DNA from 2 places in the Streptomyces litchfieldiae genome. Region 1 is predicted to be linked to the other one. Evidence: predicted binding sites of a transcription regulator. Region 1 holds the regulator's gene; the other holds the start of a gene.
What was found. Region 1 encodes HspR, which represses chaperone genes until heat shock. Its sites were predicted from a motif close to TTGAGNNNNNNNNNCTCAA; they were not measured.
Positions count from the first base shown of each region.

Region 2: the regulator HspR is predicted to act here: its motif matches at 11,803-11,821, upstream of lon (endopeptidase La).

Region 1 covers NZ_JAVREL010000012.1:91,134-105,395, reverse strand. The annotation lists gene RM590_RS20635 (thioesterase domain-containing protein) at 1-452, opposite strand, end outside; gene RM590_RS20630 (hypothetical protein) at 449-589, opposite strand; gene RM590_RS20625 (MTH1187 family thiamine-binding protein) at 828-1,142, opposite strand; gene RM590_RS20620 (YbjN domain-containing protein) at 1,142-1,729, opposite strand; gene clpB (ATP-dependent chaperone ClpB) at 1,859-4,447, opposite strand; gene RM590_RS20610 (trypsin-like serine peptidase) at 4,570-5,364, opposite strand; gene RM590_RS20605 (N-acetylmuramoyl-L-alanine amidase) at 5,619-7,616, shown strand; gene RM590_RS20600 (TetR/AcrR family transcriptional regulator) at 7,697-8,254, shown strand; gene RM590_RS20595 (phosphatase PAP2 family protein) at 8,254-8,904, shown strand; gene RM590_RS20590 (TerD family protein) at 8,882-9,412, opposite strand; gene RM590_RS20585 (heat shock protein transcriptional repressor HspR) at 9,489-9,947, opposite strand; gene dnaJ (molecular chaperone DnaJ) at 9,952-11,139, opposite strand; gene grpE (nucleotide exchange factor GrpE) at 11,182-11,856, opposite strand; gene dnaK (molecular chaperone DnaK) at 11,853-13,709, opposite strand; gene RM590_RS20565 (PP2C family protein-serine/threonine phosphatase) at 13,800-14,262, opposite strand, start outside.
Region 2 covers NZ_JAVREL010000008.1:141,372-155,633, reverse strand. The annotation lists gene RM590_RS15930 (ABC transporter ATP-binding protein) at 1-5, opposite strand, end outside; gene RM590_RS15925 (ABC transporter substrate-binding protein) at 38-1,171, opposite strand; gene RM590_RS15920 (sulfate adenylyltransferase subunit 1) at 1,340-2,677, opposite strand; gene cysD (sulfate adenylyltransferase subunit CysD) at 2,677-3,618, opposite strand; gene cysC (adenylyl-sulfate kinase) at 3,687-4,232, opposite strand; gene RM590_RS15905 (phosphoadenylyl-sulfate reductase) at 4,261-4,974, opposite strand; gene RM590_RS15900 (hypothetical protein) at 4,994-5,182, opposite strand; gene RM590_RS15895 (nitrite/sulfite reductase) at 5,179-6,873, opposite strand; gene RM590_RS36020 (putative leader peptide) at 7,024-7,107, opposite strand; gene RM590_RS15890 (GNAT family N-acetyltransferase) at 7,200-7,796, opposite strand; gene RM590_RS15885 (hypothetical protein) at 7,862-8,020, opposite strand; gene RM590_RS15880 (isovaleryl-CoA dehydrogenase) at 8,185-9,834, opposite strand; gene RM590_RS15875 (SAM-dependent methyltransferase) at 9,941-10,741, shown strand; gene RM590_RS15870 (helix-turn-helix domain-containing protein) at 10,812-11,723, shown strand; gene lon (endopeptidase La) at 11,844-14,240, shown strand.

The DNA of each region.
Region 1 (14,262 bases):
GCGACGCGCACGGCGCGCAGCCCCGAGGTCAGCGCGGCCCGGGCGACCGCCGCCAGCAGCGGGCCCTCCCCGGCGACGAGGGTGCGCAGCGCGCGGTACCGGGCGAACGCGGCGGCGGCGCCCTCCCGGTGCCAGCCCAGATAGGAGATCTCCGGCGCGTACTCGCGGGCCTCACCGGCGGTCAGCTCCGCCGGTTCCGCCGCGCCCGCCCGGGTGAGCAGGCCCGCGTCGGTGAGCCGCAGCACGAGCCGTTCCACCGTGTCGCGGTCGCGCGGGGAGAGCCCCTCGGTCAGCTCGGCCAGCGTGCTGCCCTCGGCCAGCTTCGGCACCAGCCGGTCCAGCCAGCGGGCGGTGGACCGCCCGGCCAGCCGCACCGGACCGCGCGGCGTCAGGATGTACGCGCCGTCCGGGGTCGTGGCGTGATAGGCGTCCCGCCGCAGGACGAGCCTCATGCCGCCGCCCCGGGCGCGTTCGCGATGCGTCGCTTCATCAGGTGGAGCACTCCCACGTGTTCGGTCACCAACACACAACGCTGCCCGAGGGTTTCGTCGTGATGCGTATCGGTGTCAACATCCGTCACGTCCGCCACCGGCTGGCTCCTTCCCCCGTCGGGAAACGATGCCCGCAAGCATGCCCCGGGTGGCTGGTCGGCCACCTTGACAGGTTCTGAAACGCCGCTTCCGGAGCTCGTCCTCCATGCGGAGCAGACGGGCCGTTCGGCGACCGGCCCGACAACGATGAACCCCTGGGCCGGGGAGGGATGACGCGTGGAGTGGGATAGGCTCGCCCGCTTCGCCGAGCCCGGGCGGCGGCTGGTTTTCCGAGTGCTAGGCGGAGGTGTCCCGGGGTGGCTCGGCCAGCAGGCGTTCGACGCGTTCGACCTTGCTAGTGAGGCCGTCGGTGACGCCGCTCCTGAGGTCGGCCTTCAGCACCAGGCTGACCCGGCCGGCGCGAGCGGAGACCGCCTCCACCGCCCGCTTGACCACGGCCATCACCTCGTCCCACTCGCCCTCGACGCTGGTGAACATGGCGTCGGTCCGGTTGGGCAGCCCGCTCTCCCGGACCACCCGGACGGCCTCGGCCACCTCCTCGCCGACGTCCTCACCGGTGCCGATGGGCGTCACGGAGAACGCGACGATCACTAGTCGTCCCCGCCGGGCTCTTCGTGCGCCTCCGGCTCCGCCGGACCGGCCGCGTCCGGCCCATCGGCCGCGTCCGGCTCGTCCTTGTCCAGGCCGAACCGCTCCACCAGCCACTTGTCGAACTCGCCCGCCGCGCGCACCCAGCTCACCACGCTGGCCACGAAGTGGTCGAAGCCGACGCCGGCGCCCAGCAGCAACTGGAAGTCGCCAATCAGCCGGACCGTGCCGTCATCGCCGGTGTGCGTGTAGACCTTGGGCCAGAGGGTGGAGTGGTTCCACTCGTCGATGTTCTGCAGGAGCCGCGGCTTGTCCTCGATCGTGTGGGGCCGGTCGTAGAAGGTCCGCACGGTCAGCACCCGCTGCCGCTCCTCCCCGCGGAACATGAAGTAGACGCGGAAGTGCTTCCACGGGGCGACGACGTCGCCCTCCTTGTCCTCCACGTACTTCAGCTTCATGCGCTCCAGGAGCTGCTTGACCAGGTCCGGGTTCGGCATGATCGGGCCGGTGGGCTTCCTCGCCTGCTGCGGCTGGCCCTGCTTGTCCGGCTGGCCCCCGAAGTTCGGGATCGCGGACGGATCGACAGACACGGGATGGGTCCCTTCATACGACTGCTCGTACACCTTCGGAAGGCTCCCCCATCCTCTCCCATCCCCGCCCGGGTCTGGCAACAGGAGGGCGGGGACGGGATGGGGGCCCGGCGCGGCGGCCGCGCGGGCTCAGCGCTCGGCCGTTATCGACAGCCCGCCGTCCAGGGCGGCGTCCACCCGGACCGTGTCGCCGTCCCTGACCTCGCCGGAGAGGATCTTGCGGGCCAGCGGGTCACCGATCGCGGTCTGCACCAGCCTGCGCAGCGGCCGGGCGCCGTACGCGGGGTCGTTCCCCTCGTCCGCCAGCCAGCGCAGCGCCAGCTCGGTGACGTCCAGCTCCAGCCGCCGGTCGGCCAGCCGCCGCTGGAGCGCGTCGATCTGGAGCCGCGCGATGCGGCCCAGCTCGTCGCCGCCGAGCGGGCGGAAGACCACCACGTCGTCCAGCCGGTTGAGGAACTCGGGGCGGAACGCGGCGCGCACCGCCGCCAGCACCTCTTCCCGCTGCTCGTCGGGCTTGGCCAGCGGGTCGATCAGGTGCTGGCTGCCGAGGTTGGAGGTGAGGATGAGGATGGTGTTGCGGAAGTCGACCGTCCGGCCCTGCCCGTCCGTGAGCCGCCCGTCGTCCAGCACCTGGAGCAGGATGTCGAAGACCTCGTGGTGGGCCTTCTCCACCTCGTCCAGCAGCACGACGGTGTAGGGGCGGCGGCGGACCGCCTCGGTGAGCTGGCCGCCCTCCTCGTAGCCGACGTAGCCGGGCGGGGCGCCGACCAGCCGGGCCACCGAGTGCTTCTCGCCGTACTCGCTCATGTCGATGCGGACCATGGCGCGTTCGTCGTCGAACAGGAACTCCGCCAGCGTCTTGGCCAGTTCGGTCTTGCCCACGCCGGTCGGGCCGAGGAAGAGGAACGAGCCGGTGGGCCGGTCCGGGTCGGCGATGCCGGCCCGGCTGCGGCGCACCGCGTCGGAGACGGCCACGACCGCCTCGGTCTGGCCGATCAGCCGCCGGCCCAGCTCCTCCTCCATGCGCAGCAGCTTCTCGGTCTCGCCCTCCAGCAGCCGGCCGGCCGGGATGCCCGTCCAGGAGGAGACGACGTCGGCGATGTCGTCCGGGCCGACCTCCTCCTTGACCATGGTGTCGCGCTTGGCCTCCTGCTCCGCCTCGGAGGCGGCGGCCAGCTCGCGCTCCAGCGCGGGGATCTCCCCGTACAGCAGCTTGGCGGCGGCCTCGAAGTCGCCGTCGCGTTGGCGCCGTTCGGCCAGGCCCCGGGCCTCGTCCAGGCGCTCCTTCAGCTCGCCGACGCGGTTGAGCCCCTGCTTCTCCTTCTCCCAGCGGGCGGTCAGGCCGCGCAGCTCCTCCTCGCGGTCGGCCAGCTCGCGGCGCAGCCGGGCCAGCCGCTCGCGGGACGAGGCGTCGGACTCGTTCGCCAGGGCCAGCTCCTCCATCCGCAGCCGGTCCACCGAGCGCTGGAGCTCGTCGATCTCCACCGGCGAGGAGTCGATCTCCATCCGCAGCCGGGAGGCGGCCTCGTCCACCAGGTCGATGGCCTTGTCCGGCAGGAAGCGGGAGGTGATGTAACGGTCGGACAGCGTCGCGGCGGCCACCAGCGCGCCGTCGGCGATCACCACCTTGTGGTGCGCCTCGTAGCGGCCCTTCAGACCGCGCAGGATGGCGATGCTGTCCTCGACGGTGGGCTCGGCGACCAGCACCTGCTGGAAACGGCGCTCCAGCGCGGCGTCCTTCTCGATCCGCTCGCGGTACTCGTCCAGGGTGGTCGCGCCGACCATGCGCAGCTCGCCGCGGGCCAGCATGGGCTTGAGCATGTTCCCCGCGTCCATGGCGGAGTCGCCGCCGGCGCCCGCGCCGACGACGGTGTGCAGCTCGTCGATGAACGTGATGATGCGGCCGGCGCTGTCCTTGATCTCGGAGAGGACGGCCTTCAGCCGCTCCTCGAACTCGCCGCGGTACTTGGCGCCCGCGACCATGGCGCCGAGGTCAAGCGAGACCAGCCGCTTGTTCTTCAGGGACTCGGGCACGTCGCCCTTGACGATGCGCTGGGCCAAGCCCTCCACGACGGCGGTCTTGCCGACCCCGGGCTCGCCGATGAGGACCGGGTTGTTCTTGGTGCGGCGGGAGAGGACCTGCACGACGCGGCGGATCTCGTGGTCCCGGCCGATGACCGGGTCGAGCCGGCCCTCGCGGGCGGCGGCGGTGAAGTCCGTGCCGAACTTCTCCAGGGCCTTGTAGGTGCCCTCGGGGTCGGCGGTGGTGACGCGCTGCCCGCCGCGGCCGGCCTCGAACGCGTCGAGCAGCTTGCGGTCGGCCGCGTTCTGCGCGGTGAGCAGCTCCGCTGTCTGCCCGCCCTTGGCGGCGAGGCCGATCAGCAGGTGCTCGGTGGAGACATAGGAGTCGCCCAGCTCCTTGGCGCGCTGCGCGGCGTCGGCGATGACGGCCAGCAGCTCGCGGTTGGGCTGGGGCTTGGCGACGGACGCGCCCTGCACGCGGGGCAGCCCGGCGAGCAGCCGCTCGGCGCCGGAGCGCAGCGCGGCCTGGTCGGCCTGGACGGCCGCGAGGAGGTCCTGGATGTTCTCGTTGTCCTGGCCGGTGAGCAGGGCGAGCAGCAGATGTGCCGGGGTGATGTCCGGGTGGCCCCCGGTGAGGGCGCGGTCGTTGGCCGCGCTGATCGCGTCCCGGCTCCTGTTGGTCAGCTCGGCGTTCACTTCTGCGGTGCCCCTCCGTGAAATCCAAACGTGAGTCTGCTAGACGCAACGTGCGATAAGTTGAGTCTATTTCACTCAAGCGGGATCCGGAGCGCCTCTGCGCCGGGCCTTGTCGCACCCTTTCAGCTTCCGCCAGCGGCCGTGAAGAGCTCTCTCGCCTCCTCCGGGAACGGGCGCCCCACCACATCCCCCTCGCCGCTGCCCACCGACATCACCGCGACCACCGTGCCGGACTCGGTGGCCTCGTCGTAGTGGGTGAGCCAGGGGCCGCCGCTGGATCCGGCGGTGAGGTCGCAGTCCTTCAGGAGCAGCCCGCCGAGGTTCGGCGCCTGGGCCTCGCCCTCGAACAGCACATCCGTCCGGCCCGCACAGTAGTGCAACGACTCCCCGTCGTACGGCGCGGCGGCCGGATAGCCCAGGACGGCGACGTCGTCGCCCTCGCCGACCGGCTCGAAGACCAGCCGGTTGGCGCCGTGGACCTCCTGGACCGTCCGGCCGTCCTTCTCGCCGACGGTGAGGAACGCGTAGTCGTGCGGCAGGATCGCGGACGTCTCCTGGGAGACGTCCCACCCGGCGGGGGTGTGGAACGCGGTGACCGGCCAGCCGTCGGCCCGGTAGCTGTCGCGGCCGTGGTCGTAGGCGGGCACGAACCAGACCTCGGCCGGCGGCTCGGGGCTGGCGCCCGTGCGGACGCAGTGCGCGGCGGTGGCGATCACGCTGCCGTTGGGGGCGTCCACCACGGCCCCCGAGCACAGTCCGAGCCGGCCGTCGCCCGCGTCCCAGATCAGCTTGCCCACGGTGCTCACCGGACCGGCCGCCCAGGGGTCGGCGGCGACGGCCGGCGGGGCGCCGAGGGCGAGCAGGACGACGGCGACGGCGAGGGCGGCGGCGGGTATCCGCGCACGCGGGAGATTCATAGGGACACCCTGTGATCACAGCGCGCTCATGTCCAGCTACTCTGCGCCGAACGGGTGGGTGCCGCCGGATCATTGATCTTTCGCGGCAAAGAATCGGCAAAATCCGCCCTTCCACCACCGGTTGAGACCAGTGCCGCGCCGCAGGCGGCGGACGCGGCGCGCCGAAAGCCCGGGGGACCGCCACGGAGGTGCAACTTCGGTGTATCCCGGGCGCATTGACGGCGTCACCGCCGACCACCAGCATGCTCATGCTCATGGCGCACCCAGCCCAGCCCTCCGGGAGGCCCGCCTTGCGAGAATCCAGTCCCCAGCGGCCGAGACGCGCCCGCCGCGCGGCCGTCGCCACCGCCGCCGCGGCCGTTGCCCTGCCCCTGCTGTCCGGGAGCCCGCCCGCGGGCGCCGACTCCGACGCCACCGCGCTGCAAGAGGCGTTCGCCGACGCGGCCGAGGAGTACGACGTGCCGGAGAGCGTGCTGCTCGGCGTCTCCTACCTCCAGTCCCGGTGGGACGGCCACCGCGGCGCGGCCAGCGTGTCCGGCGGCTACGGTCCGATGCACCTGACCGACGCGGAGACCGCGCTCGCCGAGGCGGGCGAACACCACGGGCACGGCGGCGAGGACCCGCGCGGCGACGAGTCCCGCCCGCTGGACCCGGCCGAGCCGGAGCCGGCGTCCGCCTCCGCGCTGCCCGCCGCGTTGCGCACGCTGCCCGAGGCGGCGGAGCTGACGGGCCTGCCCGCCGGCGAGCTGCGGACCAGCGAGGCGGCGAACGTGCGCGGTGGCGCGGCGCTACTGGCCGCCGCCCAGCGCGAGTTGGGCCTGCCCGCCAGCGACGACCCGGCCGACTGGTACGGCGCGGTCGCCGCCTACGCGGGCGCGGAGACGCGGGAGGCCGCGGAGGTCTTCGCGGACGAGGTCTACGCCGTGATCAACGAGGGCACCTCCCGCGTCACCGCCGAGGGCCGGCGCGTCGTCCTCGAACCGCTCGCGGTCACCCCGGTCACCGCGGCCGCCGACGGCCTCGGGCTGCCCGCCGCGCCCCGGGACCCCGAGGTCGAGTGCCCCCGGTCGGTCTCCTGCGAGTGGATCCCGGCGCCCTACGAGGAGCTGGGCGACGGCGACTACGGCAACCACGACCTGGCCGACCGCCCCGCCTCGCAGGCCATCGACTACATCGTCATCCACGACACCGAGGCGACCTGGCAGACCACCCTCGACCTGGTCACGGACCCCACGTATGTCTCCTGGCACTACAGCCTGCGCTCCTCGGACGGCCACATCGCGCAGCACCTGTCGAACGAGGACGTGGGCTGGCACGCCGGCAACTGGTACGTCAACGCCAACTCCATCGGCCTGGAGCACGAGGGCTTCCTGACCAGCCCCGACGCCTGGTACACGGAGGCGATGTACCGCACCTCGGCCCGGCTGGTGCGGTATCTGTCCCGGCAGTACGACATCCCGCTGGACCGCCACCACATCATCGGCCACGACAACGTCCAGGGCCCGGTGAACGCGAGCGTCGCCGGGATGCACACCGACCCCGGCCCGTACTGGGACTGGTCGCACTACTTCGAGCTGCTGGGCGCCCCGTTCCGCCCGACCGCGGGCCCGGGCGGCGGCATCGTCACCATCGCGCCGGACTACGACAGCCACGCGCCGGTGTTCACCGACTGCGGCGGCAGCGGCAACCCCTGCGCCCCGCACGGCTCCGCCGCCGTCCGGCTGCACACCGCGCCGGACGCCAACGCGCCGCTGGTCTCCGACATCGCCACGCACCCGGGCGACGGCCGGTCCTCCACCGGCGTCAACGACGTGGGCGCCCGCGCCACGGCCGGGCAGCAATTCGCGGTGGCCGGCCGGGAGGGCGACTGGACCGCGATCTGGTACCTCGGCCAGCAGGCGTGGTTCCACAACCCGGCCGACGCCCCGACCGCGGTGAACGCCCGCGGCTGGGTGGTCACCGGCAAGGACGGCGCGGCCACCATCCCGGTCTACGGCCGGGCCTATCCCGAGGCCGCCGCCTACCCGGCGGACGTGCCCGCGCAGCCGGTGGTGCCGCTGGCGTACCAGATCCCCGCCGACCAGGAGTACGTGGTGGGGCAGCGGACGGAGAGCGAGTACTACCGGGCCGTCACCTTCGACCCGGCGAACCATCAGGTCGTGCGCGGCGAGGTGTACTACCAGATCCAGCTCGGCCACCGCATCGCCTATGTCCGGGCCGCTGACGTGGAGGTGCGCCGCTCCGGAAGCTGATCCCGCGCGGCAACGCGACCGCGGGCGGCGCCCGTTCGGCTCCGGGCGCCGCCCGCACCCGCGCCACTACACTTCCGCCGATGAGCCGGAAGCCGGTCCTCAGGGACCACATCGCGACCTCCGTCCTGGCCGCCGCCGCCGTCGTCCTGGCCGAGCGCGGCGACGCGGCCTCCATGGCCGACATCGCGAGCGCCGCCGGCGTCGGCCGCGCCACGCTGTACCGCTACTTCCCGACCCGCGAGGCGCTGCTCGCCGCCCTGGGCCGCAGGGCCCTGGACGAGCTGACCGACCGGATCGAGGAGGCCGGGCTGGAAACGGTCCCGGTGGCCGAGGGCATCGCGCGGCTGACCCGGGCCTTCCTGGGCACCGGCTGCCGGTACGCGGCGTTCCTGCGCACCGGGCCCAAGCCCGCCGACGCCGACGAAATCCAGGCACAACTGGGCGCGCCGCTGCTCGCGTTGCTGGCGCGCGGCGCGGCGGACGGCACGTTGCGCGCCGATCTGTCGCCCGAGGTGCTGCTCGCGTTCTACGGCGGGCTGATCGAGTCGGCGATGCCGCTGGCGGCGCCGGGCGCGCTCGGCGTGGAACGGGCCAGCGCCGCGACGACCGCGTTCTTCCTCAACGGGGCGGTGGCCTGATGCCGCCCCACCGCCTGCTCGCCGCCTCGGCCGCCGCCGTGCTGCTCGCCGCGCTGATCACGGTGGTGACGCTGCGGGACGGGGTGCCGTTCGGCATCGACCGCGCGCTGCACGACTGGACGCTGGAGAACCGCACGGCGGGCGGGATCGACGTGTTCCGGTTCATCACCGACACCGGCAACCGCGTGGTGCCGTATCTGCTGGCCATCACGGCGGGCGTGCTGACCGTGCCCCGGGCGTGGCTGCTGGGCGCGGTGGCCGGCGTGGGCGCCCTGGCCACCGCCCAGTTCCTCCGCTACCTCCTGGTCAACGCGGTGGACCGGCCCCGGCCGCCCGAGGAGCACTGGCACGCCCACGTCAACAACCCGGCCATGCCCTCGGGCCACGCCACCACGTCCGCGCTGGCCGCGATCGGGCTGGCCGCCGCGCTGCTGCCGTACTGCCACCGCGTCGCGACCCGCGCGCTGGCCATCGCGGTGCCCGCCGCCTGGGCGGTCGCGGTCGGCGCGAGCCGGGTCTATCTGGGCGTGCACTGGCCCACGGACGTGCTGGCCGGCTGGCTGCTGGCCACCATGCTGACCTGTCTGGCGCTGCCCCCGCTGGGCCGCGCGCTGAACAGGCGGCAGGTCAGGCCGGCCCCGCGCCCATGATCCGGGCGAACTCCTCCGGGCCGGCGTCGTATCCGCGCACGGCCGGGGCGAACGACCAGGCGCCGGAGTCGTTCCGGATGAACTGGGCGACCGTCGCCGCCGTGGAACCGGCCACCCCGGCGAACTCGTCGGTCGCCAGCTCGGTGTAGCCCTCGGCGACGCGGACCTTGGCGCCCGCCACGTCCGCGAACGTCTTCCGCCCGCCGCTCTGCTGGATGGCCACCCCGACGACCACCCGGCCGTAGACCTCGGCCAGCCGGTCGAACTCCAGGGTCATGACCTCGTCATAGCCGAAGCCCTGACCCGTTCGGCTGTCCCGGCTCAGCGTGATGGTGCCGTCCGGCGAGCGGCTGTCGAAGTGCACGAGGTAGACGGGGTCGCCGAACGGGTCGTCGGCGCGATAGGTCCCCGCGATGATGTCCAGATCCGTGGCGGGCCGGCCCGAGGGGCTGGGGTCCCACCTGACCTGCACCTCGACCTTGCCGAGCCCCTTGCTGGGACCACTCATCGCTTCCCCTCCAACGGCCGTGACGCTGAACCCGGTTGACCATGGTGCCAGACCGGCGCCCGGCCCGGGGAGACGGTCAGCGGCCGCCGTTGCCGTCCGGGCGCCAGACCACGATCGCGGCGGACTGGCGCACGTCCTGATAGGGCACCAGGTCGCGGCGGTAGGACGCGTGGACCTGGGCCTCGCGCTGCCGCATGGCGACGGCGGCGCCCTCCACCGCCTGCTGGAGCTCGACCACCTTCGCCTGGAGCGCGGCGACATGGGTCTGAAGCTCGATGATCCGCTTGATCCCGGCGAGGTTGATCCCCTCGTCCTGGGACAGCCGCTGCACCTCGCGCAGCAACTGGATGTCGCGCGCCGAGTAGCGGCGGCCACGACCGGGGGTCCGGTCCGGGCAGACCAGACCCAGCCGGTCGTACTGCCGCAGTGTCTGCGGATGCAGCCCGGAGAGCTGAGCCGCGACGGAGATGACGTACACCGGAGTTTCGTCGGTCAGTTCGTAGGGGTTGCTGTTCTGTCCGTTCCGGCCGTTCATCTCGTTACTCTCCCTTCGCGGCCTCGAACAGGCCTGCCCGAGGGTCCTCACCCTCCGCGGCGGCGCGGTACTCCTCCAGGGCCTTGCGTGCCTTCTCCCCCAGGTCGCGCGGCACGGCCACTTCGATGGTGACCAGCAGATCGCCCCGGGTGCCGTCCTTGCGCACCGCGCCCTTGCCGCGCGCGCGCATCGTGCGTCCGCCGGGGGTGCCCGGCGGCAGCTTGAGCGTCACCGGGGGACCACCGAGCGTCGGCACCTTGATCTCACCACCGAGCGCGGCTTCCGGGAAGGTCACCGGCACGGTGACCGTCAAGTTGTCCCCGCGCCTGCCGAAGACCGGGTGCTCGTCCACGTGGACGACCACGTACAGGTCCCCGTTCGGGCCGCCGCGCTCGCCGGGCGCGCCCTTGCCGCGCAGCCGGATGCGCTGCCCGTCGTCCACGCCGGCCGGGATCCGCACCTGCATGGTCCGCGAGCTGGTCGCCCGCCCGCTGCCCCGGCACACCGGGCACGGGTCCTGCGCGATCAGGCCCCGGCCGCGGCAGTCCACGCACGGGTCGGTGAGCGAGAAGCCGCCCCCGCCGCCGCGGCTGACCTGCCCGGTGCCGACACAGGTCGGGCACACCCGCGGGGTGCCGTTCTTGTCGCCGGTGCCCGAACAGGTCTTGCACGCCGCGCTGGAGGACATCCGCAGCGGCACGGTCGCGCCGGCCACCGCCTCGGTGAAGCTGAGCGTCACCTCGGACTCGATGTCCTGGCCGCGCCGCGGCTGGGTGCGCGTCCCCGCGCCGCCGCGGTTGAACAGCCCGCCGAAGACGTCCCCGAGGCCGCCGCCGAAGCCGCCGGCCCCGGGCCCCGCCGGGCCGCCGCCCGGCTGGGGCCCGCCGCCGAACAGGTCGCCGAAGTCGAAGTTGAACTGACCGCCGGCGCCCGGCCCCGGGCGGAAGCCGCCGTTGCCGAAGAGGGCGCGCGCCTCGTCGTACTCCTTGCGCCGCTTGGGGTCGCCGAGCACGTCGTACGCCTCGGAGACGTCCTTGAAGCGCTCCTCGGACTTGGCGTCGCCCTTGTTCGCGTCGGGGTGGTTCTCCCGGGCGAGCTTCCGGTACGCCTTCTTGATCTCGGCCTCGGTGGCGTCCTTCGGGACGCCGAGAACCTTGTAGAAGTCCTTCTCGATGAAGTCCTTGGTACTCATCCCCGGCGTCCCTCCTTCCACGTCGGCGCTCTCACCGCGGCGTCAGCCCTCGTCCGGGCCACCGCCGTCGTCCTTCTCGGGCGCACTCTCCTCCTGTTCGGCCGGCTTGCCGGGCTGGGGCTCGGCGACACCCACCCGGGCCGGGCGGATGGTGCGCTCGCCGATGCGGTACCCCGGCTGAAGGATCTGCACGCACGTCGTCTCCGTGACGTCCGGCGAATAGCTGTGCATCAGGGCCTCGTGCACGGTCGGGTCGAAGGGCTCGCCCTCCTTGCCGAACTGCATCAGCCCCATCTTCGCCGCGACGACCTCCAGCGACTCCGCCACCTGCTTGAAGCCGCCGACCAGTTCGCCGTGGTCCCGGGCGCGGCCGATGTCGTCGAGCACCGGCAGCAGCTCGGTCAGGAGGTTGGCCACGGCCATCTCCTTCACGGCGACGCGGTCGCGCTCCACCCTGCGGCGGTAGTTCTGGAACTCGGCCTGGAGCCGCTGGAGATCCTGGGTGCGCTCGTTCAGCGCGGAGCGCGCCTGGTCCAACTGCGCGGTCAGGGCCACCTCCTGGAGGTCCTGCGCCGCCGCCTCCGGCGACCCGTCACCGCCCGGGCCGGCCTCCGCGCGTTCGTCGGAGGCCGGTGTCTCGGCGGGCACCTCGGACTTCGCCGCCTCGGCGTCGGGGACCTCGGACTCCTTGTCGAAGCCCTGCGGGTCCTGGGTCACGCCGCACCACCCTTCGGCTTGTCGTCGTCCACGATCTCGGCTTCCACGACGTCCTCGTCGGCGCCGGGCGCGGCCGACTCGGTGCCGCCGGCCGACTGGCCGCCCGCGGCCTGCGCCGCCTGGGCGTCGGCGTACATGGCCTGGCCCAGCTTCTGGCTGGTGGCCGCGACCTTCTCGGACGCCTCGCGGATGGCCGCGGTGTCCTCGCCCTTGAGCTGCTCCTTGAGCTCCGCGACGGCCGCCTCGACCTCGGTCTTGACGTCGCCGGGCACCTTCTCGGAGTTCTCCTTGAGGAAGTTCTCCGTGGTGTAGACGAGCTGCTCGGCCTGGTTGCGCGTCTCGGCGGCCTCGCGGCGGCGGGCGTCCTCGTCCGCATACTGCTCGGCGTCGCGCATCATCCGCTCGATGTCGTCCTTCGGCAGCGCGGAGCCGCCGGTGACGGTCATCCGCTGCTCCTTGCCGGTACCGAGGTCCTTGGCGGAGACGTGCATGATGCCGTTCGCGTCGATGTCGAACGTGACCTCGATCTGCGGGACGCCGCGCGGCGCCGGGGGCAGGCCGGTCAGCTCGAACATCCCGAGCTTCTTGTTGTACGCCGCGATCTCGCGCTCGCCCTGGTAGACCTGGATCTGCACGGACGGCTGGTTGTCCTCGGCCGTGGTGAAGATCTCGGAACGCTTGGTCGGGATCGTGGTGTTGCGCTCGATCAGCTTGGTCATGATGCCGCCCTTGGTCTCGATGCCGAGGGACAGCGGGGTGACGTCCAGCAGCAGGACGTCCTTGACCTCGCCCTTGAGCACACCGGCCTGGAGGCTGGCGCCGATGGCGACGACCTCGTCCGGGTTCACGCCCTTGTTGGCGTCCTTGCCGCCGGTCAGCTCGCGCACCAGCTCGGCGACCGCCGGCATACGGGTGGAACCGCCGACCAGCACCACGTGGTCGATCTCGGACAGGTGGATCCCGGCGTCCTTGATCACGTTGTGGAACGGGGTCTTGCAGCGCTCCAGCAGGTCCGCGGTGAGCTGCTGGAACTGCGCCCGGGTGAGCTTCTCGTCCATGTGCAGCGGGCCCTCGGCGGACGCCGTGATGTAGGGCAGGTTGATCGTGGTCTCGGTGGACGAGGACAGCTCGATCTTGGCCTTCTCCGCGGACTCGCGCAGCCGCTGGAGGGCCATCTTGTCCTTGGACAGGTCGACGCCGTGCGCGTTCGCGAACTGGCGGACCAGGTGATCCACGACGCGCTGGTCCCAGTCGTCACCACCGAGGTGGTTGTCACCGTTGGTGGCCTTCACCTCGACCACGCCGTCGCCGATCTCCAGCAGCGAGACGTCGAAGGTGCCACCGCCGAGGTCGAAGACCAGGATGGTCTGGTCGTCCTTCTCCAGGCCATAGGCGAGGGCGGCGGCCGTCGGCTCATTGACGATGCGGAGCACGTTCAGACCGGCGATCTCGCCGGCCTCCTTGGTGGCCTGCCGCTCGTGGTCGTTGAAGTACGCCGGGACGGTGATCACCGCGTCGGTGACCTTCTCGCCCAGGTACGCCTCGGCGTCCCGCTTCAGCTTCTGCAGGATGAACGCGCTGATCTGCTGCGGGTTGAAGTCCTTGCCGTCCAGGCCGATCTTCCAGTCCGTGCCCATGTGGCGCTTGACGGAACGGATCGTCCGGTCCACGTTGGTGACCGCCTGGCGCTTGGCCACCTCGCCGACCAGCACCTCGCCGTTCTTCGCGAAAGCGACGACGGACGGCGTGGTCCTGGCGCCCTCGGCGTTGGTGATGACGGTGGGCTCACCGCCTTCGAGAACACTGACGACGGAGTTCGTCGTGCCCAGGTCGATGCCGACCGCACGTGCCATTTCGGTATCCTCCAGCTACTAGCTTGAGTGCGACTGACTCAAGAGTGCCGCAGGCCCGTCCCTCGGTCAAATGTCCTGAGCCTTGTCGGCTCAAGTTTGTGGCCTGTCGAGGCTCAAGGCCAGCAGGGCGACGTCATCGGTGATCGCACCGGCGTACTCGGTCACATCCCGCCACACGAACTCCACCAGCCCCAGAGGCGGCACCTGCCCCGGTGGCCACTCGTGGCCCAGCCGGCCGGCGAGCCGTTCCGGCAGCGGATAAAACTCCCCCGACGCGTCCCGCGCCTCGGTCACCCCGTCCGTGTAGCCGAGCAGCACGTCCCCCGCCCGCAGCGACACCGCCCGCGCCGCCGCCGGCGAGGGCTGCCCCGCCCCGAGGCCCAGCGGCGGCGCCGCATCGGCCGACAGCTCCCGCGCCTCGCCGCCGCGCACCAGCAGCGGCGGCGGATGCCCGCAGTTCACCAGCCGCACCTGCCGGGAGCCGGGCGGGAACTCCAGCAGCAGCGCCGTGGCGAACAGCTCCGACGGCTGCTCGTCCGCGTTGTTCGCCGCG
Region 2 (14,262 bases), on a different contig from region 1:
GCCATCGGTGTCACCTCCTGGGTGGTGTGGGGGGCCGTCACTCGACGCCGAGGCCGGCGTCCTCAGTGATCTCCGGAAGCCCTTCCTCCGCCAGTACCCGGTTGAGGATGGAAAGGTCGTAGATGCCCGTGAGGTCGGTCTCCTCCAGCAGGCCGGCGTTGATCGCGTTCTCCGCGCCGGTCTTGAGGGTCTGGGCCAGCGGGTCGTTGAGGAACTCGACGTGGTCGAACGCCGGGTCCAGCACCTCCGGGGGCAGCTCGCTGCCGCCCGGCAACTGGGCCAGCGCGCTGTTGAACTGGCTCTTCGCCTCGTCCGGGTGCTCGTTGATCCAGGCGTTGGTGCGCACGACGCCGCGCACGATGGCCTCGACGACGTCCTCGTGCTCGGCCAGGAAGTCCTGCGAGGCGATCACGTGGGTGACGACGTACTGGCCGTTCTCCCACAGCTCGCCCTCGTCGAGCAGCGTCTCGGCGCCGCGGCTGACGAGGTTCGCGGCGGTGGGCTCCGGGACCCACGCCCCGTCGATGTCGCCGTTGTCGAACGTGGCCGGGATCTCCGCGTTGGGGATGCGGAACACCTCGACATCGCCCGTGCCGTCCTGCGGGTTCACCTCGTAGCCCTGGCCGGCGAGGTAGTTGAGCAGCGCGACGTCCTGCGTGTTGCCGAGCTGGGGGGAGGCGATGCGCGCGCCCTCCAGCTCGTCCAGGCTGGACACCGCGTCCGGGTTGACCACGAGCGCCGCGCCGCCGGAGGCCGCGCCCGAGACGATGCGGAGGCTCTCGCCGCCCGACTGGGCCCAGCCGTTGATCGCCGGGTTCGGGCCGAGGAACGCCACGTCCAGGTCGCCCGCGTTCAGCGCCTCGATCGCGGACGGGCCGGCGTTGAAGATCTGCGGAACGGCCTCGGTGCCGCCGAGCGCCTGCCGTATCAGGCCGTCGTCCTGGAGGCCGACCACGGCGGTGGCGTGGGTGATGTTGGCGAAGTAGCCGATGTTCACCTGATCCGTGGACAGGGCGGGGGCGTCCCCGGAGCCGGACGGGGCCGGGGTGTCGTCCTCGGCCTCGGAGCCGTAGCCGCAGGCGGCCAGGGTGCCGACGAGGAGCGGCAGGGCCGCCGCGCCGGCCAGCAGGCGGCGGGCTCGTCTGGGGGACGGGAGACGGATCGCGGTCATGGGTTCTCGGTTCCTTCCGGGGAGCGGCGTGCGAGCGGTGGGCAAACGGACATGGCGGGCGTCAGCGGCCCGCACATCGCCCCATGCCGCCCTCGCCGCTGCCGAGCGCGCCGCTCCCGACGCGCCCGCCCTCCTTGGCGAACGTCCCGAAGGCGTCCGCCGCCCCGGTCAGAAGTCCCATGCGCCTGCCTCGTCGTCGCCGGCCGCGGCAGCGGCGGCGAAGGCGTCGCCCGCCATGCCGGCCGTCAGCGTCGAGCCGTCCGCGGGGTCGATCAGCAGGAACGAGCCGGTGGTGCGGGAGACCGCGTAGTCGTCCATCGCCAGCGGCTCGGACGTGCGGATCACCACGCGGCCGATGTCGTTGGCCACCAGCTCGCCGGGCTCGGCGTGCTGGGACAGGTCGGCCAGGGTGAGCCGGGAGGGGATCTCCTTGACGATCGCCTTGACGGTGCGCGTCGCGTGCTTGAGCAGCACCCGGGCGCCCGGGGTCAGCGGGCGGTCGTGCAGGTGGCAGACCGTCGCGGTGATGTCCCGGGTGGCGACGGCCGCGCCGCCGGCCGGGGCGATGAGATCGCCGCGCGAGATGTCCAGGTCGTCGGCGAGCGTGAGCGTCACGGACTGCGGCGCGAAGGCCAGCTCGACGGACTGGCCCAGCGCGTCGATCTTCTCGATGGTGCTGGTCCGCCCCGAGGGCTGGACGACGACCCGCTCGCCGACGCGCAGCACGCCGGAGGCGATCTTCCCCGCGTAGCCGCGGAAGTCCGGGTGCTCGGCGGTCTGCGGGCGGATGACGTACTGCACCGGGAACCGCGCCGGGTCCTCGGCCGGGTCGTGCGTCACCGGGACGGTCTCCAGGTGCTCCAGCACCGTAGGGCCGCCGTACCAGTCCATGGCGGCCGACGCCGTCACCACATTGTCGCCGACCAGGGCCGAGATCGGGATCGCGGTGACCTCGGGCACGCCCAGGGAGGCCGCGTACGCGGTGAACTCCCCGGCGATCCGCGCGAACACCGGTTCGGCATAGTCGACGAGATCCATCTTGTTGACGGCGAGCACCACATGGGGCACCCGCAGCAGCGCGGCGACGGCCGCGTGGCGGCGGGTCTGCTCGACGACCCCGGCGCGCGCGTCCACGAGGATGATGGCCAGCTCGGCGGTGGAGGCGCCGGTGACCATGTTCCGCGTGTACTGCACGTGGCCGGGGGTGTCGGCCAGGATGAACCGGCGGCGGGGCGTGGCGAAGTAGCGGTAGGCCACGTCGATGGTGATGCCCTGCTCGCGCTCCGCGCGCAGGCCGTCGGTCAGCAGCGCGAGGTCGACGGCCTCCTGGCCGCGGTTGCGGGAGGCGGCCTCGACGGCCTCCAACTGATCGGCGAGCACCGACTTGGAGTCGTGCAGCAGCCGCCCGACCAGGGTGGACTTGCCGTCGTCCACCGAGCCGGCCGTCGCGAAGCGCAGCAGCGCGGTGGTGGTCAGCGGCTCGATGCCGGACGCGGGTGCGGTCATCAGAAGTACCCCTCGCGCTTGCGGTCCTCCATGGCGGCCTCGGACAGCTTGTCGTCGGCCCGCGTCGCGCCCCGCTCGGTCAGCCGGGAGGCCGCGATCTCGGCGATGATCTGCTCGACCGTCGCCGCGTCCGAATCGACCGCGCCCGTGCAGGACATGTCGCCCACCGTGCGGTAACGCACCAGGCGCCGGTCCGTCCGCTCGCCGTCCTTGGGACCGCCCCACTCGCCGGGCGCCAGCCACATGCCGTCGCGGGCGAACACCTCGCGCTCGTGGGCGAAGTAGATTTCCGGGATGTCGATCTTCTCCCGGCCGATGTACTGCCAGACGTCCAGCTCGGTCCAGTTGGACAGCGGGAAGACGCGGACGTGCTCGCCGGGCGCGTGCCGCCCGTTGTAGAGCTGCCACAGCTCCGGGCGCTGGCGGCGCGGGTCCCAGCCGCCGAACTCGTCGCGCAGCGAGAACACCCGCTCCTTGGCTCGGGCCTTCTCCTCGTCGCGCCGGCCGCCGCCGAACACCGCGTCGAAGCGCTGGGTCTCGATGGCGCTCAGCAGCGGCACGGTCTGCAGCGGGTTGCGGGTGCCGTCCGGCCGCTCGCGCAGCTCGCCGCGGTCGATGAACTCCTGGACGGAGGCGACGTGCAGCCGCAGCCCGTGCTGGGCGACGACGCGGTCGCGATAGGCGATGACCTCGGGGAAGTTGTGCCCGGTGTCCACGTGCAGCAGGGCGAACGGCAGCGGCGCGGGCGCGAACGCCTTGAGCGCCAGGTGCAGCATGACGATCGAGTCCTTGCCGCCGGAGAACAGGATCACCGGCCGCTCGAACTCGCCCGCCACCTCGCGGAAGATGTGCACCGCCTCGGACTCCAGCACGTCCAGGTGCGGCAGGGCGAACGGCGCGCCGCCGACGGTGTGTCCGGGTCGTCGGACCGTCACGGTCATGCTGTCTTCCTCTCGCTCGCTGGTTTCCCCGGTGGCCGGTGTGCCGCCGGGGGCCGGGCGTCCGCCGCTCACAGCAGCCCCCGGTCCCGCAGCAGCGCGTAGAGCGCGGCGGCGGACTCCTCGACGGACTGCTCGTGGGCGGCGATCCGCAGGTCGGGATCGGCCGGCTCCTCGTACGGGTCGTCCACCCCGGTCAGGCCGGAGAGTTCGCCCGCGGCCTGCTTGGCGTACAGCCCCTTCACGTCCCGCACCGAGCAGACCTCGACGGGCGTGGCCACATGCACCTCGACATAGCCGGTGCCCGCCGCCTGGTGGCGCTTGCGCACCGCCTCGCGGCTGTCCGCGTAGGGGGCGATCACCGGCACCAGCGTCTTCACGCCGTGCGAGGCGAGGAGTTGGGCGACGAACCCGATGCGCTGCACGTTGGTGTGACGGTCCTCGCGCGTGAAGCCCAGGCCGGCCGAGAGGAATTCGCGGATCTCGTCGCCATCGAGCACCTCGACGCGGTGGCCCTCGCCGGCCAGTCGGTACGCCAGCGCCCGGGCGATGGTGGTCTTGCCCGCGCTGGGCAGGCCGGTGAGCCAGATGGTGGCGCCCTGCCCTGTCCCGGTCATCTCGTGTGTCCTCGTCGTCGGCGTCATGTCAGCCGTGCAGCCCGCACTCGGTCTTGCCCAGACCGGCCCACCGGCCGGCCCGCGCGTCCTCGCCGTCCGCTATGCGGCGCGTGCAGGGCGCGCAGCCTATGGAGGCGTAGCCGTCCTGGAGGAGCGGATTCATGAGCACCCCGTGCTCGGCCGCGTAGGCCGCCACATCGTCCTCCGTCCACCTGGCTATCGGAGCGATCTTCACCTTGCCGCGCCTGGCGTCCCAGCCGACGACCGGCGTGTTGGCGCGGGTGGGCGACTCGTCGCGGCGAAGTCCCGTGGCCCAAGCATCGTATGCCCCCAAACCGGCCTCAAGCACCTCAACCTTCCGCATGGCGCAGCACAGATCGGGGTCCCGGTCGTGCAACCGCGGCCCGTACTGGGCGTCCTGCTCGGCGACGGTCAGCCGCGGTGTGAGGGTGATGACGTTGACGTCCATCACGGCGGCGACCGCGTCCCGGGTGCCGATGGTCTCGGGGAAGTGGTAGCCCGTGTCCAGGAACAGCACGTCGATGCCCGGCCGCGCGGTGGCCGCCAGGTGCGCCACGACGGCGTCGGCCATGGACGAGGTGACGCACAGCCGCGGGCCGAAGGTGTCGGCGGCCCAGCGCATGATGTCCGGGGCCGGGGCGTCCTCCAGCTCGCGGCCCGCCCGCTCGGCGAGCGCGCGCAGCTCCTCGGCCCTGGTCGGCTCGGTGGTGATCGCGGTCATGATGCCTCTTCCCGTTGCGTCAGCGTGCTTCTGCGCCGCCGTCGTCGGCGGCGGGCCGCGCGAGGCCCCTGGCCAGCAGGCCGAGGAACGACAGCCGGAAGGCGCGGTTGCAGGACGCGCACTCCCAGGCGCCGTGCCCCGCCTCGCTGGGGCGCAGGTCCTCGTCGCCGCAGTACGGGCAGTAGAACGGGGCGGCCCTCTCGCTCACGACAGGGATCCCTCGTCCGCACGCGCGGCCCACTGGGCGAAGCGCTCGCCGGGCTCGCGTTGTTCCTGGAAGGCGCGCAGCACGCGCTCGACGTAGTCGGCGAGTTGGGCGGCGGTGACCTTCAGGCCGCGGACCTTGCGGCCGAAGGCCGGCTCCAGGCCGAGGGCGCCGCCGAGGTGGACCTGGAAGCCCTCCACCTGGTTGCCCTCGTCGTCCGTGACGAGCTGGCCCTTGAGACCGATGTCCGCGACCTGGATGCGGGCGCAGGAGTTGGGGCAGCCGTTGATGTTGATCGTGATCGGCTCGTCGAAGTCCGGCAGGCGGCGCTCCATCTCGTCGATCAGCCAGGCGCCGCGGCCCTTGGTCTCCACGATGGCCAGCTTGCAGAACTCGATGCCGGTGCAGGCCATCGTGCCGCGCCGGAACGCCGAGGGTGCGGTCGTGAGGTCGAGCGCCGCCAGGCCCTCGGTGAGCGCCGCCACCCGCTCCTCGGGCACGTCGAGGATGAGCATCTTCTGCTGCACCGTGGTGCGCACCCGCCCCGAGCCGTGCGCCTCGGCGAGGTCCGCGATCTTGGTCAGGGTGGTGCCGTCCACCCGCCCGACGCGCGGGGCGAAGCCGACGTAGTAACGGCCGTCCCGCTGGCGGTGGACGCCCACGTGGTCGCGCCAGTGGTGCGGGGGCTGCTCGGGCGCCGGGCCGTCGGCGAGCTTGCGCAGCAGGTACTCGTCCTCCAGCACTTGGCGGAACTTCTCCGCGCCCCAGTCCGCCACCAGGAACTTGATGCGGGCCCGGGTGCGCAGCCGCCGGTAGCCGTAGTCGCGGAAGATGCCGACGATGCCCTCGTGGACGTCGGCGACCTCCTCCAGCGGCACCCAGACGCCCAGCCGCACGCCGATCTTCGGGTTGGTCGACAGCCCGCCGCCCACCCACACGTCGAAGCCGGGGCCGTGCTCGGGGTGGTTGACGCCGACGAACGCGACGTCGTTGATCTCGTGCGCCACGTCGAGCAGCGGCGAGCCGGAGACCGCCGTCTTGAACTTGCGCGGCAGGTTCGAGTACGCCTTGTTGCCCACGACCCGGCGGTGGATCTCCTCGATCGCCGGGGTGCCGTCGATGATCTCGTCCTCCGCGATGCCCGCCACGGGCGAGCCGAGGATCACGCGCGGGGTGTCGCCGCACGCCTCGGTGGTGGACAGGCCCACGGCCTCCAGGCGGCGCCAGATCTCCGGCATGTCCTCGATGCGGATCCAGTGGTACTGGACGTTCTGCCGGTCGGTGATGTCGGCGGTGCCGCGGGCGAACTCCTGCGAGATCTCACCGATCACGCGCAGTTGCGCGGTGGTCAGCCGGCCGCCGTCGATGCGGACCCGGAGCATGAAGTACTCGTCGTCCAGCTCCTCCGGCTCCAGGATCGCCGTCTTGCCGCCGTCGATGCCGGGGCGGCGCTGGGTGTAGAGCCCCCACCAGCGCATCCGGCCGCGCAGGTCCTGCCCGTCGATCGAGTCGAAACCGCGGTGCGCGTAAATCGTCTCAATGCGTGTCCGTACATTGAGACCGTCGTCGTCCTTCTTGACCTGCTCGTTGCCGTTGAGCGGGGTGAAGTGCCCGGCGGCCCACTGGCCTTCGCCGCGGTGGCGGCCGGCCTTGCGGCGGGTCGGGGCGACGGGCTTCTTGCCGGGGTCGGACATCGTCACGCGATCCTTCTGCGGGCAGCAGGGCGGCTCTGCCCGGGGGCACCCGCGGCGCTGCGGGCGTCAGGGCAGAGTGAACGGTCGGTGCGGGTGGACACCCGCGGGTTTCGGGAAAGTGTCGGGGACCGGCTCGCGCTGCGGCGGCTCTCAGCGGGCCGGACAGATGGCGCTGGACATTCGACCGAGGTCGACGTGGCGCCGACTCACCAGGATGGTTCCAGCTTGTGACATGACGGAAGCGTGGCACGCGGTGACGTCCGCGTCCACTGAGATCCAGCATGTGGACATTGTGGTCCCAATATGCGAGACGAGTGAGAGCTCGGTCACATTCGGTCGCAGGCGCCTGGCCAGGGGCCGGGAGCGGGCGCCGCTGGCTCGTCGGTGACCGAGGTGTCGAACACCCGGAAGCCGCGCCGCCGGTAGTTGTCCAGGGCGTGCGGGCCGTCCTTGCTGCAGGTTTTGACCCAGACCCGGCGGGTCGCCTCCCGGTCCGGCCAGCGCGTGGCGAGATCCCAGGCGCGGGCCGTGCCGAACGTCAGCAGCGCGCCGCCGAGCCCCCGGCCGCGCGCCGCGGGCAGCAGCCCGAAGTAGCTGATCAGCACGGCGCCCGCGGCCTGCGCCTCCAGTTCGATGAAGCCCGCGGGCGTGCCGCGGTCGTAGGTCACCCACGTCTCCACGCCTGGCCGCTCCAGGAAGGCCCGCCACTGCTCGTGGGGCCAGCCGAGCCGGTCCGTCCAGTGCACGTCGCCGCCCACCGCCGTATACAAGAAGCGGCTGAACTCGGGGCTGGGCACCTCCGCCCGGAGCGTCCGGACGCCGGGCGCCCCGGCATCCGCGCGGGCGGCGGGGGCGGTGAGGTCACCGGGGGATGTCTGCTCCAGTGACCAGGTGGTCACCCGGAACGTGGGGGCGTCGTTCATCCGGGCATTTCATCACATCGACACCCGTGGCCCCACCGGCCCCCGGGACCGGTGGGGCACGGAGGTCAGCCGCCCAGCAGGCGTTCCACCAACTCGCGGTAGTCCAGCATCAGCACGCGCTGGCGCTCGGTGCCCCGCCCGTCGTCGTACGGCTCGCGTCCCCTGGCGCCCAGCGCCTCCGCGAGCTGGGCCTCGATCCCGGACCCGGTCCACATGCCTTCCATGACGCACCACCCTTGTCGTCGTGCCCGCCCGCGCGGCCGGCCAGGACGGCCACGGCCGGCGGAGCGGACGCCGAGGTGCTCATGACTCGCCGTCGAGGAGGACTTCTCCGACGGGTGTCATGCAGTGGGTCTTACCTGGTGGGCGGGGCCCAAACCTCTCCGCGTTACATGCCGTTAACCGGGCGGGCCCGCTCGACGACGCTCTCCAGGTCGCCGCCCGGCAGCGTGCCGAACGCGCCGCCCCAGTCGCCGCCCAGCCGCGAGGCGCAGAACGCGTCGGCCACCGCCGGCGGCGCGTACCGCACCAGCAGCGCGCCCTGGAGCACCAGCGCCAGTCGTTCCACCAGACGCCGGGCCCGGCTCTCGATCCCGTCCAGGTCGGACATCTGGGTCAGCAGCTCCTTGATCGCGGCGTCCAGCCGGGCGTCCGCCCCGGCCGCCCGCCCGACCTCCGCGAGGAACGCGTTCAGCGCGCCCGGCTCCCGTTGCAGCGCGCGCAGCACGTCCAGCGCCTGGATGTTGCCCGAGCCCTCCCAGATGGAGTTGAGCGGCGACTCGCGCAGCAGCCGCGGCATGCCCGACTCCTCGACATAGCCGTTGCCCCCCAGGCACTCCAGCGCCTCGGCGGCCACCGGCGTGCAGCGCTTGGTGACCCAGTACTTCGCGGCGGGCACCGCCAGCCGCAGCAGATGCCGCTCCTGGGCGCTGCCGGCCGCCGCGGCGTCGCTCGCCGCGGCCAGCCGCAGCGTCAGCGCGGTGGCGGCCTCGGACTCCAGCGCCAGGTCGGCCAGCACGTTCCGCATCAGCGGCTTGTCGATCAGTTTCCCGCCGAACGCCTCCCGGTGCGCCGCGTGATGGACCGCCTGCGCCACCGCCTGCCGCATGATCGCCGCCGAGCCGGCCACGCAGTCCAGCCGCGTCGCGCCGACCATCTCGATGATCGTGGGCACCCCGCGCCCCTCCTCGCCGACCCGCCACGCCAGCGTGGTGCCGTCGAACTCCACCTCGGCCGAGGCGTTGGAGCGGTTCCCCAGCTTGTCCTTCAGCCGCTGGATCCGGAACGCGTTCCGCTCGCCGTCCGGCAGCACCCGGGGCAGCAGGAAGCACGTCAGCCCGCCCGGCGCCTGGGCCAGCACCAGGAAGGCGTCGGACATCGGCGCCGAGCAGAACCACTTGTGCCCGGTCAGCGCGTACGCCCCCGGCTCGGAAAGGGGCTCCGCGCGCGTCGTGTTGGCCCGCACGTCCGAGCCGCCCTGCTTCTCGGTCATCCCCATCCCGGCCAGCACGCCCGCCTTGCCGGCCGCCGGCCGCAGGCCCGGGTCGTAGCGGCGCGAGGTCAGCAGCGGCTCCCAGACGCGCGCCAGCTCCGGCTCGGCGCGCAGCGCCGGCACCGCCGAGTGCGTCATGGACACCGGGCACCCGTGCCCGGCCTCGACCTGCGACCACACCAGGAAACCGGCCGCGCGCCGCAGATGCCCGCCGGGCCGGGACCAGGCGTCGGTCAGCCCCGCCGAGACGGCCCTGCGAAGCAGGTGGTGCCACGCCGGGTGGAAGTCCACCTCGTCGACGCGGTGCCCGTACCGGTCGTGGGTGCGCAGCACCGGCGGGTTGGCGTTGGCCAGCGTCCCCCACTCCTGGGCCTCGGCCGAACCCGCCGCCCGGCCCAGCGCGGTCAGCTCGGCGGTGGCCTCCTCGGCCACCTCCGGCGCGATGTGCCGCGCGAACGCCTCGGCGAGCGCCGCGTCGCCGCCGAACACGTCGTGCTCCACCAGGGGCGGAACCTGATTGGTCACCGAGTGGGTGCTGGACGTCATGCCGCTACCGTAGGGCGGCGGACGCTCCCCGTCACCACCTGCCGGGTGCGGCCCGTTCCGGGCCCGCTACGCTGAGGCGCTCCGACCGCCGCCGGAGGAGGACGCCGTGACCGATCCCACCACCAACGAGGCGCTGGCACTGGACACTTCCGTGCCGCACTCGGCCCGCATCTGGAACTACTGGCTGGGCGGCAAGGACCACTACGCGATCGACCGCGAGACCGGCGACGAGATCCTGCGGATCGCCCCCGGCATGATCACCTACGCCCGCGCCGACCGCGCGTTCCTCGGCCGCGCCGTCCGCTACGTGGCGGAAGAGGCGGGGATACGCCAGTTCCTGGACATCGGAACGGGCCTGCCCACCGTGGACAACACCCATGAGGTGGCCCAGCGGGTGGCCCCGGACTCCCGCGTCGTCTACGTGGACAACGACCCGCTGGTCCTCGCCCACGCCCGCGCCCTGCTGACCAGCACCCCGGAGGGCGCCACGGACTACCTCCACGCGGATCTGGAGGACCCGGACCTGATCCTGGACGCCGCGGCCCGGACCCTGGACTTCGGCCGGCCGGTCGCCATCATGCTGCTGGGCGTCGTCAACTACGTCGCCGACGACGGCGAGGCCCACTCCATTGTCAAGCGGCTGCTGGACGCCGTACCGTCCGGCAGCCACCTGGTGCTGTCCCACACCTCCGTCGGTCCCGGCACGGACGAGGCGGTCGAGCACTGGAACCAGCACGGCACCCCGAAGCTTACCCAGCGCACCAAGGCCCAGGTCGCCGAGCTGTTCACCGGCCTGGAGCTGGTGGAGCCCGGGGTGGTCGCCTGCTCGCACTGGCGCCCGGAGGCGACTCCCTGGGGGGAGCCGGAGGAGGTGCACATCGTCTGCGGCGTCGGACGAAAGTTGTGACCGCCCTAACCGAACGAGCGGGGAACCTTAGTACAGTTGGGCGTTCGCGGTTACTGCGATGGGAGCGGTCATGGGCGTGCTGAACCATGGGGAAGCCGTCAGCGAGCGCAGTGCCGCTCGTACCATTGACTACCGGCAGACCGGGCCCACCGTGCCCCGCATGGTCCTCGGCGCCCGGCTGCGCCAGCTCCGCGAGGCCAGGGGCATCACGGGCGCGGACGCGGGGGAGCGGATCCGCGCCTCGCACTCCAAGATCAGCCGGCTGGAGATGGGCCGGACCGGCTTCAAGGCCCGCGACGTGCGGGACCTGCTGACGTTGTACGGCGTCACCGACGAGGCCGAGATCGCCACCATGCTGGCGCTGGCGCTCCAGTCGAACACGCCGGGCTGGTGGCACCTCTACTACGACGTCGTGCCGACCTGGCTCAACGTGTACCTGGGCCTGGAGCAGACCGCCGTGGTCATCCGCGGCTACGAACTCCAGTTCGTCCCCGGCCTCCTCCAGACCGAGGAGTACGCCCGGGCCGTGGTCCTGCTGGGCCCCGAGGACACCGAGGACCGGATCGAGCGCCGCGTCGAGCTGCGGATGGGCCGGCAGCGGATCCTGCACCGGGAGCGCCCGCCGCACCTGTGGGTGGTGATCGACGAGGCGGCCCTGCGCCGCTCGATGGGCGACGCGGGGCTGATGCGGCGGCAGCTCGACCACCTGCTGGACGTCTCCGAGCTGCCGCACGTGACGATCCAGGTGGTCCCGTTCGCGGTGGGCGGCCACGCGGCGATCGCGGGCCCGGTCACGGTGCTGCGTCCGCCCGGCGGGGAGCTGCCCGACGTGGTCTATCTGGAGCAGCTCACGGGCGGCGTCTACCCCGACAAGCCGGCCGAGATCGAGCAGTACCGGCACATGATGAACCGCCTCGTGGTGGAGGCCCACCCGCCGAGCGCGACCCGCGACTTCCTGTACCGGGTGCGCCGCGACACCTGAGCGGGCGGGCATGCGCCGCCGCGTATCGCTGTGAGCGAACAGCGCGGAGGCCGGGGAACATCTCCACCCCCTCCCGGCATTGAGCCGACGAAGCTCAATTTGCCTGCCGAGGGAGAGGTCATGACTTCGTCGTTCGATGTACTCACCCTGCCCGTGCTGCCGCTCGATGACGAAGTGGTGCTGCCAGGGATGGTGGTGCCGCTGGAGCTCTCCGACTCCGACGTGCGGGCCGCCGTGGAGGCCGCGCAGGCCGCGGCCGGCCGGGGGGAGAAGCCCCGGCTGCTGCTCGTTCCGCGTATCGACGGCACCTACGCCGGGATCGGCGTCGAGGGCCGCGTCGAGCAGGTCGGGCGGCTCGCCGACGGTGATCCGGGAGCCCTGGTGCGCGGACTGCGCCGGGTCCGGATCGGATCCGGGACCACCGGCCCCGGTGCCGCGCTGTGGGTCGAGAGCACGCGCATCGAGGAGACCGTGCCCACCCCGCTGCCCGGCGCCGTCGCCGAGCTGGTCAAGGAGTACAAGGCACTGACCACGACCTGGCTCCGCAAGCGCGGCGCCTGGCAGATCGTGGACCGCGTGGAGCAGATCGAGGACGTGGGCCTGCTCGCGGACAACGCCGGCTACCTGCCGTTCCTCAAGACCGAGCAGCGGGTCACGCTGCTGGAGGCCACCGACCCCGTCGAGCGCCTGAAGCTCGCCATCGCGCTGCTCGGCGGCCACCTGGCCGAGCAGGACGTGGCCGAGTCCATCGCCAAGGACGTCCAGGAGGGCGTCGACAAGCAGCAGCGCGAGTTCCTGCTGCGCCGCCAGTTGGACGCCGTCCGCAAGGAGCTCGCCGAGCTGAACGGCGACGCCGCCGACGAGGGCGAGGACTACCGCGCCCGGGTGGAGGCCGCCGACCTGCCGGAGAAGGTGCGCGAGGCCGCGCTCAAGGAGGTCGACAAGCTGGAGCGGTCCTCCGACGCGAGCCCCGAGGGGAGCTGGATCCGCACCTGGCTCGACACCGTGCTGGAGCTGCCCTGGAACACCCGCACCGAGGACGCCTACGACATCGCCGGCGCCAAGGCCGTGCTCGACGCCGACCACGCCGGGCTCGCGGACGTCAAGGAGCGGATCACCGAGTACCTGGCCGTGCGCAAGCGGCGCGGCGACCGCGGCCTCGGCGTCATCGGCGGCCGGCGCGGCGGCGCCGTGCTGGCCCTGGTCGGCCCGCCCGGCGTCGGAAAGACGAGCCTCGGCGAGTCGGTCGCCCGGGCCATGGGCCGCAAGTTCGTCCGGGTGGCGCTCGGCGGCGTCCGCGACGAGGCCGAGATCCGCGGCCACCGGCGCACCTACGTCGGCGCGCTGCCCGGCCGCGTCGTGCGGGCCATCAAGGAGGCCGGCTCGATGAACCCGGTCGTGCTGCTGGACGAGATCGACAAGGTCGGCAGCGACTACCGGGGCGACCCCGCCGCCGCGCTGCTGGAGGTCCTCGACCCCGCGCAGAACCACACGTTCCGCGACCACTACCTGGAGGTCGAACTCGACCTGTCCGACGTGGTGTTCCTGGCCACGGCCAACGTGCTGGAGGCCATCCCCCAGCCGCTGCTGGACCGGATGGAGCTCGTGCGGCTCGACGGCTACACCGAGGACGAGAAGGTCATCATCGCCCGGGACCACCTCGTTCCCCGGCAGCTCGAGCGCACCGGCCTGGCCGGCGACGAGGTCGTCGTCGAGGACGGCGTGCTGCGCAAGCTGGCCGGCGAGTACACCCGCGAGGCCGGGGTGCGGAGCCTGGAGCGGACCATCGCCCAGTTGCTGCGGAAGGTGGCGGCCCGCGCCGAGCTGAACGAGCTCAGCCTGCCGTTCACCGTCGCCGAGGCCGGACTGCGGGACCTCATCGGGCGCCCGCACCACACCCCGGAGGCGGCGCAGGAGCCCGCCGAACGGCGCACGGCGGTGCCCGGCGTGGCCACCGGCCTCGCGGTCACCGGCACCGGCGGCGACGTCCTCTACATCGAGGCGTCCCTGGCCGACCCGGAGACCGGCGGCGCCGGCCTGACCCTCACCGGTCAGCTCGGCGACGTGATGAAGGAGTCGGGCCAGATCGCCCTGTCCTACCTGCGGTCCCGGGGCGCCGAGCTGGAGCTGCCGGTCGGCGACCTGAAGGAGCGCGGCATCCACCTGCACGTCCCGGCGGGCGCCGTGCCCAAGGACGGGCCCAGCGCGGGCATCACCATGACGACCGCCCTGGCCTCGCTGCTCAGCGGCCGGCAGGTGCGGCCCGACGTGGCGATGACCGGCGAGGTCTCGCTGACCGGGCGGGTGCTGCCCATCGGCGGCGTCAAGCAGAAGCTGCTCGCCGCCCACCGGGCGGGGCTGACCACTGTGATCATCCCCAAGCGGAACGAGCCCGACCTGGACGACGTCCCCGGCGAGATCCTGGCCAAGCTCGACGTCCACCCGGTCACCGACGTCCGGCAGGTCCTCGACCTGGCCCTGACCCCCGCCGCGCGGGAAGTCTCCATCGCGGCCTGACCCCGCGGCCCCGGGCCGGGCG